One region of the Undibacterium sp. Di27W genome, then DNA from elsewhere that is predicted to be linked to it. Evidence: riboswitches for the same ligand, from Rfam matches in the RefSeq annotation. Region 1 holds a riboswitch; the other holds the start of a gene.
What was found. A riboswitch is a leader RNA that binds a small molecule or an ion and turns the genes downstream of it on or off. The one in region 1 is predicted to bind glycine.

Region 1 (5,674 bases):
TCATTGTCCAGCGCTTCATTGCCAGCACAAGTGCGTACTTCTATACCCAGTGGTTTGGCGCGGGTTTCTATGATTTCGCGGGTTTGTGGCAAGACATCGGCAGCGACATAAAACACATTCGATTTGGATTTGCCTACGCGCTGTATCAGCGTCATGGCTTCAGCCGCAGCCGTGCCTTCATCGAGCATGGATGCATTGGCGATGTCCATGCCAGTCAGGTCAGTGATGACTTGCTGGAAGTTCAAGATGGCTTCCAGGCGACCCTGGGAAATCTCTGGCTGATACGGTGTGTAAGCTGTGTACCAGGCAGGGTTTTCAAAGATATTGCGCAGGATCACGCCAGGCGTATGCGTATTGTAATACCCCTGACCGATCAAAGACTTCAGTACACGGTTTTTCGACGCCAGTGCCTTCAATGTGGCCAGTGCTTCCTGTTCGGACTTGGCTTCTGTGAATTGCGCCAGTGGCAGCACATCGTGACGGCGGATATTGGCCGGGACGATGGCATCAATCAGGGCTGTGCGGTCAGCATAGCCCAGGGTTTTCAGCATGGCGGCTTGTTCTGCTTCAGAAGGGCCGATATGGCGAGCGATGAAAGCGTCATGCGCTTCCAGTTGGGTCAGTGAAGGACGGGTCATGGTATATGGGGTACAGAAGAGTAACGTGGAATATCAGGTGTAGCTATGCGGGACAAACCGCAACAGGCAAATCCATATTAAAAGAGGCAGCCACAGGGCCACCTCTTTTAACTACATAATCAGGCGATGTTCTTGGCGTAAGCTTCAGCATTCATCAAGGCATCAAGATCAGCAATATTGGCTGGCTTCAGTTTGAACAACCATGCAGCAAATGCATCAGCATTGATGGATTCTGGTGCATCGGCCAGTTCTTCATTGATGGCGACAACTTCGCCAGTCACTGGTGCATAGATATCGCCAGCTGCTTTAACAGACTCAACCACGGCGCAATCCTTGCCAGCTTCGAGTGCTGTGCCAACTTTAGGCAGATCAACGAAAACGATATCGCCCAAAGCGTCCTGAGCAAATGCTGTAATGCCGACAGTGATCGTGCCGTCTGCTTCTGTGCGTACCCATTCGTGGGATGTTGTGTATTTCAGGTCTGCTGGTACGTTCATGATGGGCTCCAGTTAAATAAATTGTTTTAAATAATAATGAGTGGCTAATCAATAGTAGTCAGTACTAACACCTTGTACTGACTGCAGATCAAATTATACGGCCAGGATTTTGCCGTTACGGACAAAAGGCAGTTTGACAACAGATGCTGCCAATTGCTTGTCACGGATAACAACATGTACAGTATCGCCTACAGATACGCCCATAGGCAAACGTGCCAGTGCAATTGCCTGTTCCATGGTCGGGCTGAAAGTACCGCTGGTGATTTCACCTTCGCCTTGTGCGCACACTACTTTTTGATGGGCGCGCAAGATGCCGCCTTTTTCACGCAGGATCAGGCCCAGGAACTGGGCGTTCTGGCCTTGTGTTTGCAATGCTTGTTTGCCAACGAAATCGCGTTCACTGACCAGGTCGATAGTCCAGGCCAGACCAGCATCAAGCGGGTTGACTGTTTCATCCATGTCCTGGCCATACAGATTCATGCCAGCTTCGAGACGCAGGGTGTCGCGCGCACCCAGGCCAGCAGGTTTGACGCCAACCGCGACCAGGGCATTCCAGAAATCAGTCACGCGATCGGCAGAAACAGCAATCTCAAAACCATCTTCACCGGTATAACCAGTGCGTGCCACCATGACTTCACCAAAGGAGGTGTCGGCCACGATAACAGCATTGAAAGGTTTGATGTCTGCGCTGGCAGCCTTGGTTTCTGGCAAGACTTCCCATGCCTTGGCGCGGGCATTCGGGCCCTGCACTGCTACGAGAGCGAAAGCGTTAGCACCATCCCGGCGCTGGGTAATGGTCAGGCCGCTATTGGTTTCTGCATTGCGGGCATTCATCCAGGCGATGTCTTTTTCTGCCGTGCCAGCATTGACGACGAGGCGGAACCAGTTTTCGCTGAAGAAATAAATGATGAGGTCGTCGATGACCGTGCCTTCAGGCTTCAACATGCAGGAATACAGGGCCTTGCCCGCCACCTGCAATTTATCGACATTATTGGCTACCAGGCCACGCAGGAAGCTGCGTACATTTTCGCCCTGCAAATCAACGACACACATATGGGATACATCAAACATGCCGCAATCAGTGCGCACAGCATGATGTTCTTCGATTTGGGAACCATAGTTGACGGGCATGTCCCAACCGCCAAAATCAACCATTTTTGCGCCAGCCGCACGATGGGCTGCATTGAGGGGAGTTGCCTTGAGTGATGTCGCTGCTTGCGTCATGAGTGCCTCATTACCAGATTGCCAGATTGAAGGGACGAACAAACGCATGCCGACGAATAAACGTCGCATGCGCTGAAATCGCATACCCCTCTGTCCTGGTACCTGAGAGATTACGGGAGCCATGTATGTTTGCTGCCCGCGCGCACCTTCGGTGGGTAGTCCGGCGAATATTTATAAAAATAAACCTATCTGCCGCTACCGCTCTCCAGAGTTGGGGCAACTTTTAACTACCCCGTTGATCGGTCCTTTGTGCCTGAGAGTTTTTTGGGTATTAGCCCCTTCGGCGGTAACTTTCGTCACGCTCTCCCGATCAAGTAGCGCGATTATATAAGGCTTGCAAGGGCTTGGGTAGTTGAGTGTGGAAATATTTACAGAAAAGTGCTTAGCTCATGCTGGAATTGTTAAATTAGCAAATAAAATTTTATTTTAAAGAAATTCTTGTATTTGCTTCCATTGCCAAATCGACTATTTAAATATACTTTCCATTTACCGCCTATATTTACCTGATAGTAAATCTCATCCTTGCAGACTGATTTGAATCTTGCATTTTGCGTGAGGCAAATATCTTAAATGCTTTTGCCAAGCTGAAATTAATAACCAGTATTCGTGAAATTATGATTGCAGGCCGGGGGTAGCCCGGCCTGCAATCTTAAATGACGTGTGAAGGTATTTGAAAATCCGAATGCTCAAACACTAGGGATCAGAAATTAGCTCACGCAATAGTTGACCACGAACGCCACTGGATTCCAGCCAAAAGCATGCTGGAATGACGTCAATATGTGCGTTGCATCATTGCCGGATTATGCTTCGGTGATGATGGTAACAGGTCCTCCTATTTCCCCCTCAACACCAACACACTCTTAGCATGCCCCACAACATCCTTCTCACTCAAATACTGCTGCACATAAGTCCCAGCCGCAAACCCTGCCGCCTGATCATTGTAGTGGGCATCAAACAAAACCCCGCTCTGCCCCACGGGATTAATGCCTAGCGCTTTCGAGGCATCGGCAAAATCAATCAGGCGTCGTGTGGATGGCCCGTACACGACATCCCAGGGTGCTGGCCCTATAGGTCCGGACAAATTATTTGGCACTTCACGCCCACCCGCAACTTCAAACGGGCCTATGTTGAATAGCTTGTCCAGCGGCTTTTGCTGAGATAAAGGATGCTTGTGCGTCAGCGTATGCGCCTTGCCCCAGGTCCATTGCTTGCTGTCGGTGCCGAAAGTTTTTTGCAAATGCGCGATGCTGTCGCGCCAGGCCAGTGCCAGGATATCGTCGCGGGTTTCCACTGCTGACGTGGCACGATTATCCCACCAGGGTGAATTCGCATCTGCGAGCAAGCGTGGCAAGGCATAATCGAGTGCGCGGGTGCGCAAGAGGTTTTTAAATTGGACTTCACCGACTTCATTCGCCATCGCCGCATAGGTGATCTGATACAGTAATTGGCTGAAGATGGTGGGCGCTATGCTATTCGCCTGGTAACTGCCATCCCATTTCTCCAGCAATTCCAGCAAACGCTTGCCGTCTGCATCAGTTACTTGCTTGCGCAAGATGGGCAAGATGGAGGGCAAAATCTGGGCAGCATAAGCTGTCTTATTATCGAGCTGCAAAGCCTGGCTGTTTTTGGTATTCCACTTGATGCCAGGCTGCGACAGCAAAACATCTAGACGACGCGCGCGCTCATTCAGATTGTAATAACCGGGTATGGCAAAATCTGCCGATGGCAGGGGCTGCTGATTGGCCGAGACAATGTAGCCACGAGCAGGATTGACCTCATGCGGATTATCGGCGAAATCAGTAAAACCAGGTTTGTCCGCTTCTGCCGTGCTGCCATCGAGGATAAAAGCTGGATTGACGTCCGTTGGTCGCTTGACCAGTTTCGCCGCAGCCCACCAGGCAATATCACCTTGCGCATTGGCCCAGACGACGTTCAAACCCGGTGCATGAATATTGCTGGCGGCATGGGCGGCTAACTCTTTGGTGCTGGCACGGTTTAATTCATAAAATGCATCGAGTACGGGGTTTTCAGTTTCCAGGAATGTCCACCACATGGCGATGGGTTTGGCAGTCAGATCTTCACCCCATGCTTCACGGAAGGCGTCGCTGATGATGGGGCCATGCGCTGATGTTCTCAATTGCAGTTTGAGGGACTCACGCCCTTTGACCTTGATGATTTCTTCGCGGCTTTGCATATCCACCCACTGCCCCTTGATCCAGACTTGATTGGGATTTTGTGGATTGACTTTCTCGGCTATAAAATCGAGATCATCATTCTGGAACATGGTCAGGGTCCAGCCAAAGTTCTGGTTATGGCCCAATAGAGCAAAGGGATTGAGTGCCTGATGGTGACCATATAATTCAAAACCCGGCATTTTGAGATGGGCTTCATACCAGACTGCTGGTGCCGAGTAAGCGATGTGAGGGTCACCCGCCAGCAAGGGCTTGCCACTGGCTGTATTTTTACCGGCGACCACCCAGGCATTGCTGCCCTCGAATTGTGGCAGGCCAAACTCTTCCAAAGCTTGCTGGCTGGTGGTGGCGATACGATTCATTTTATCCCAGTCTGTCACGCCCAATTGCAAGGGTTTGATGACACCTTCTGGATGCCAGGCCAGGTCGAAAATGCGCAAATAATCTGCGCCTAGCTTGTCACGTATCTGTGTCAATACTGGTTCAGTACGAAAGGCAGCCGCAAAGCTGTATGCCATATAGCCAGACACGGCGACCGTGTCATCGATAGTGAATGGCCGTTTGGGTATGCCCAGCAATTCAAATTCCAGAGGAGCTGCGTGCGTAACCTGATATTGATTGATGCCATCAAGATAGGCATTCAGGGCTTTGACTGCAGCAGAGTTTTTATCAAGCCTGGCAGCATAATCAGCCGCATGCTTGCGCAAACCCAGGGTACGGAATAAGCGGTCAGTGTCCAGAAGTTTGGGGCCAAGAATTTCGGCCAGCTCACCTTTGGCCAGGCGACGTACCATTTCCATTTGAAACAATCTATCCTGCGCATGCACATAACCGAGGGCGCGATACAGGTCTGCTTCATTTTTTGCTTCTATGTGTGGTACGCCGCGTTCATCATATTGCACCGTTACTTCGGCTTGCAAGCCAGTCAGCAGCTGATTGCCTGAACGCTGCACGCGCTTACCATACAAATAAACAGCAGCCGCAATGAGGGTAATCAGTAACAGACCTGTCAGTATGACCAAACTCCATTTCAGCACACGTTTCATCTGTAAGCCTTCCATGCGGTATATTGTTTTTTGATTTTACACTGATGGTCAAAATTACACTCAAGCGCTGTTAACTC
Region 2 (5,674 bases), on a different contig from region 1:
GCCGCTTCCACCGCGGCATTCAGGGCCAGGATATTGGTCTGGAAGGCGATGCCATCAATGACCGAGATAATATCCACAATCTTGCGCGAGCTTTCCTTGATCGAGCCCATGGTGGTCACCACCTGGCCTACCACTTCGCCACCCTTGACAGCAACACCGGATGCCGAGATCACCAGTTGATTCGCCTGCCGTGCATTGTCGGCGTTTTGCTTGACTGTGGATGTCAGTTCTTCCATCGACGATGCAGTTTCCTGCAAGGAGCTGGCTTGTGATTCTGTACGTGAAGACAGGTCAGCATTGCCAGAGGCAATTTCAGCCGCTGCCACATTGATGGTTTCAGTGCCATGACGAACATTGCCGATAACGCTGCTGAGGCCAGTGTTGATGCCATTGATGGCATGCATCATCTTGCCGATTTCATCATGCAGTTTGATTTCTATGGTGTCACTCAAATCACCTTGTGCCATCTTCTCGGCCACTGCCGTCGCCCTGGCCAGTGGCCTGGTGATGGAGATTGTCATCAACCAGGCACAGGCTACTGCCAGTATGGCGGCAATCATTGAAAGGGCGATCAACAACATGCGGCTCGATTGATAAGTGTGCTGGATTTCGCCCGAAGTATCATCAATTTGCTTGCGCTGCATGGCCAGCATTTCTTCTATCTTTTTGACATAGATAGCCGATGCCGGGATGAATTCCTTGTCCAGGATTGCACTGGCTTCATCAAGCTTGCCTTCTTTTTTCAAATCAACCAGCTTGTTGCGGGCATTGATATATTGCTGCCGCTGTTCGCCAATTTCCTTGAAGAGAGCGATTTCATCGGAACTCTTCATATGCTCGCCGATTTCTTTTTGCAGGAGGGCAGATGTCCTGGTAGATTCTTCCTGGTCTGCTGCAAAAAAACTGGCAAGCGAAGGGTCGCTGCTTTTGGCAATCGCCGTGGTGCGGCGCACGCCAGTATGGATATTACGATACCAGTCACTGACCATGCGTTCTGTCGCCAGCGGATCTTTTAATAAGTCATCTGCCGCTGCAGCAACTGCATTGAGTTTAAGGATGGCGACTATGGTGGTAATGAAGAATAGTGCCAGAATGAGTGCAAAGCCCAAGCCTAAGCGTTTACCCACCGAAAGGTGTTTAAGTAGAGAGAACATAGATTTTCTATTTGTTGTCGTAAGACAAATTGAAAATGCAGACCCGTAAATACCTGGTGGTCTGCATAGGAAAGAAGGGAAATTAAATTTCCTGGTGGTAATTATACTTTGAAGTAATTAGCTAGATGTATGAAGTTTGTATGAAATTTATTCATGATTTGTTATGTCAGGTTCTTTTACATGCCAAGGCGTGTTGACATGTTTAAGCAGCAATATTTGCTGTAAATGCCAGTTGCATGACCTGGCATAGCCTTCATTTCTTGTTTAGTACTTTGAGTGATTTAGCTGCACTCACCAGCATGGTCAGTAGGAGAAACAAGTGCATGCTCACTACAAGCATGGTCCCCAACTGTGCATGAAGCTGGTCCAGCATATAGGCCAGGCCCCATGCCAGCAGCGGGAATAAGGGGATGATGGGAAATATGGATACACTTCCCATGTCCCCTTTTGCGCTTTTCTCTAAGACGGCCGTTGGTATCCAGATGAGCCAGGCAAGACTGGCAATGAGTAGGGCGTAGAGATCAGTCATGGCCGACGTAGGGTATTCAATGTGGCGCGGTCGCGGCTTCAAGCTGTGTCAAATAAAACATCGCCTGCTCCTTATTTTCCCCGCACATGTCAAACGAAGCCTTTAAGCCCGCGCAAACAGCCGGGCGGCTGGCATCGCCAAAAATCTTGCAACCCAAATCTGCATCCAGTTGTATACAGGGCACACCGGCGGGTTTGCCATTCGGCATGCCGGGTATGGGGCTAGTGATGGACGGTGCTATACAGCAGGCGGCGCAGTGGGGGCGGCAGGAAAAAGAAGTACTCATGCGCGCATTGTAAAGTATGCGTCTCATGGCACGCCAGCAGAAAGAGGTGCTTTGTATGATGCACGGCAGGTAGGAGGTGTTAAATGCACAAGCTCCCACCTGCTTATTTCATGACGTATATGTCACAGCAATGCCAGGGTGATCAGCCACTGACATTCATACGCTGGGTATGTGTCCACTGATGATCATAGTCAGATACCGCAGAACCATAAGTCCTGTAGGTTTTACCTTCACCCGGCCATGGGTTCATGATGTAGATGTAATTGGTACCATTGTAGACTTCATAGCCAGAACCGACCATGATATGGCCGCCGCCATTGGTCCAGCCATAGCGGATGATGAAGGGGCGGTTGGCATTGATGTCATTGACCACGGTATTCCATGAAGATGCATAGCTATAAGCGTTGTTGGATACGCCCCAATGGCTCAGGATGTTTTGCACGCTGCCACCGCTGCCATACATGGAGTTGGGCTGATTGGCGTTGCTATTCCAGTTAAAATTGCTATTGCCGCAGGCATAATTCAAGCCAAAAGCCCAGTTGACGATCTGGCACTGGCTGGGATTTTGATTGTAGAAACTCAGTAATGCCTTGCTGCTGCCTGCCCAGCACCACTGGCTATGCTCCTGGGTCACCAGCGGTATGTTCAGCGCGCGTGACTGCGAAAAGGCGGATGACATACCCAGCATGATGCCCAGTGCAAGGATCAGTCTTAACAGATTTTTTTGCATGATATCTCCATATTTATTGTCAGTGTGAGCGGTAGTTTTTTTGTCTAGCGGAAGTTATCCAGATTGGTTTTGATACTGGCGCGCAGCGGATCAAGGATGTCGCTTTGTTCCAGCAAACCATTATTGGCAGAGGCTGTTCCGGTTTTTTCGCTGCGCTGTTGCAGCAGCAGGGTTTGCCGCGCTGCCTGCAAGGGTGCGAAGCGGGCACGGGCATCAGTCGGGGAGACGACTTCCAGGAAATCCGACATGGCCTGGTAGATGCGGATGAAGCGCAAGTTAGAGCGTGTGCTATTGCCATGCACGGCGATCGCTGCATCCACATCCTTGGCCAGCACTGCGCCACCATAGGAGGTGATGCCCCAGCGGCCATTGTCTTGCCTGAGGGTTGCCAGGCCTATCGGGGTGTCATGCAGGCTGATGACAAAGCGCCATTCGCCCGTGGCCTTGGCCAGGCTGCGCAAATCACTGCGACCGGCCAGGACATCTTGCGGTGGAATGCTATACACAGGGAAGCCATAACTGATTTTGGCATCCTTGAGGTCTTGCACATCATTGACTTCCAGCGGGAATTCGGCAGGCAGAGTACCACCGCGCCGCTGTACATTGAATTGCACAAAGGCGGCGAAATCACGTTGTGCCGCGGCGTTGACCAGGCGGGCCTGCTCTGTCGTGCCAGCGATGTCGCTACTGATGTTTTGTGCCAGTAGTGGTGCGCTCGTCACGGCACAACCAAGGCTGAGTATCAAAGCGGCGAGCGTGGATTTTTTGTATCTTGAAACGGAGTTCAAATGCATGATAGCTTGCTCCTTCTAGAGTGGTAGACAATAGCCCGCCTGTCCAAGCGGGCTGGGCGGCTTGAAACATGGCATGGTTCACATGCCGGACAAAATTACCCGCTGGTGCGGGAATAGGGATTAGCGCAACGAGCTAGATCTGAACTATCTCGCTGAGCTATGTCGTGGCATCAACAATGCAGGTGACTGCACCAGAGGTGCGTGTGGTGATCATGCTTAAGTAAATGGTCTGTGCTGAGATGGTCTTTGTCGCCATGGCTGTCGTGTTTGGCTTCTTCAGACCTGGTTTTTTTACCAGGTCCAGACTTGGCGAGCGCGCAGGCAGCAGCCATCGCGGTGACAGTGTCACCGTGTAATTTCATGATTTTCATGATGTAGAAACTCCGGGCGTCAAAGAGATATCTGCGCGCAAAATACGCTGCGGATACCCCCTCTGTCCTGGACCTGAGAGATTTCGCCTGCAACTGCTGGTGGCAGTGCAATGCTTGCTCCTTCGGTGTGCCGGGCGACGTAGTCCGGCAGCTCTTCAGAGTTTAAAAATGATAACGGTCCTTGTTGCCTGAGAGTTTCCGGGGTGGTTGCTCCTTCGGCGCTGCCCTTTTTTATGCGTAGACAGTCTCTCCCGATATCACCTGGCTTGCGCCTTTGTGCTCAACCCCTTGTGTGGGTCGTAGAAATGAGCATAGTGCACGTCTTAATCATTTACAAATTATTTTTTGATGTCAAAGCATTTATTTTCCGCGCAATGCATTGCGGCCGTAGCTTTGAAAAAAATGAATGCCAGCCCAAGATCGTCAATAAGCTCTTACATGCTTTGGTATGCTTGGTGTTTGTCCCTTGGCCCAGCTATCATATGGCTACTATCCAGCCTATTTTTTTATCCATGTCTCTGCAATTTCCCCGGGTTTCGCGATCACGCCCCTTGTCCCTGCTAGTCAAACTCAGCCTCAGTTGTGGGCTGGCATTGAGTTCTATCCCACTCCAGGTCCAGGCTCAGGACAAACCCGCAGCACAGCAAGCTGCCAAGGAAAAAGGCAAGGAAAGTGCCTGGCTGACTAGCTCTGCGCTGAGCAATTTTGCGAAAAAAATGGTGGAAAGTCGCTACATGCCCTACAAGTTGGTGGGGCAAAAAGATGGCAAGAGCATGCTGACTTACAAAGCATATTTCCAGCCCTTGCCACGTGATATAGAAAGATTTTATTACTATTGGGCCATGACGCCGGAATGGTATGCCACTTACAAAAACAATATGGCAGAAGAAGGTTATCAGGAAACCTGGCACCAGTCTTTTAGCGATGCGGCCAATACCGAATTACATCAGGCGGTGTGGCAAAAAAAACTTACGGGAAGTCCAGAGGTTCCCAAAGTGGGTAGCGGCTATGCTGATGAAGAGCATGAGCAAAACATCCTGGCCTCAATGTTATGGCGCGGCGAATTTAATAAACTGGACCAAACTCTGGACGGTGGCTTTGCGAAAAAACAGGCTGGACAATTAAACTCCAATACCCTGTATACGCGTTTTGGCACCCTGTCACGTTTGGATAAAGAGTACAAAAAACAATTTGATCGCTGGGTAAAAACCAGTCGGCATGGATATGCCTATCTGGCGCGTGGGATGTTCTTGCAAGAGCAGGCCTGGGAAGCGCGCGGTGCTAAATTTGCTGCCGAGACCAGCAAGTCACAGTTTGCCGCATTTCACCGCCTGGCTGCTCTGGCCAGACAGGATTTTAATAAGGCCAATGAAAAAATCACGGCATGCGCTATCTGTGCCGGTGAATTGATACGCAATAACAAGGCGCTCAGCAAGCAAGAAGATGATCTGGCTTTGCTCAAAACCGCTCTGCAACAAGACCATGGCCTGTATTCACCTGCCTATGCCTATCTGAATAAACTACTGCCGCAATGGGGTGGTTCATTTAACGAGATGGAAGCCTTCATCAATTACATCAAGCAAAATACCGACGATGAGATACTGGTGGAGCAATTGAAGTCACGACTGTGCTACGAGCGTGGCATGGCCATTTATCGAGAAGATACTGAAGGCGCACGCATCTGGCTTGAAAAAGGCTTGAATAGCCAGCCCTATCAATTGCTGATCAACGAACTGGCCCTGCTATATGCCAAAAAGAACAGCCACCAACAGGCCATAGCCCTGCTGGAAAAGAGTATGGCGAATGGCAA

Region 2: linked by a shared signal. The riboswitch ahead of ACO0LF_RS27440 (hypothetical protein) and the one ahead of gcvT (glycine cleavage system aminomethyltransferase GcvT) in region 1 are both predicted to bind glycine.

The regions. Positions count from the first base shown of each region.
Region 1 is NZ_JBMPOS010000001.1:237,700-243,373, reverse strand. It holds gene gcvP (aminomethyl-transferring glycine dehydrogenase) at 1-638, opposite strand, end outside; gene gcvH (glycine cleavage system protein GcvH) at 758-1,135, opposite strand; gene gcvT (glycine cleavage system aminomethyltransferase GcvT) at 1,229-2,359, opposite strand; glycine riboswitch at 2,440-2,578, opposite strand; glycine riboswitch at 2,590-2,678, opposite strand; gene ACO0LF_RS00995 (penicillin acylase family protein) at 3,192-5,597, opposite strand.
Region 2 is NZ_JBMPOS010000018.1:57,237-62,910, forward strand. It holds gene ACO0LF_RS27415 (methyl-accepting chemotaxis protein) at 1-1,154, opposite strand, end outside; gene ACO0LF_RS27420 (hypothetical protein) at 1,408-1,683, opposite strand; gene ACO0LF_RS27425 (YkgJ family cysteine cluster protein) at 1,700-1,996, opposite strand; gene ACO0LF_RS27430 (C39 family peptidase) at 2,112-2,699, opposite strand; gene ACO0LF_RS27435 (hypothetical protein) at 2,744-3,493, opposite strand; gene ACO0LF_RS27440 (hypothetical protein) at 3,664-3,864, opposite strand; glycine riboswitch at 4,030-4,128, opposite strand; gene ACO0LF_RS27445 (hypothetical protein) at 4,416-5,674, shown strand, end outside.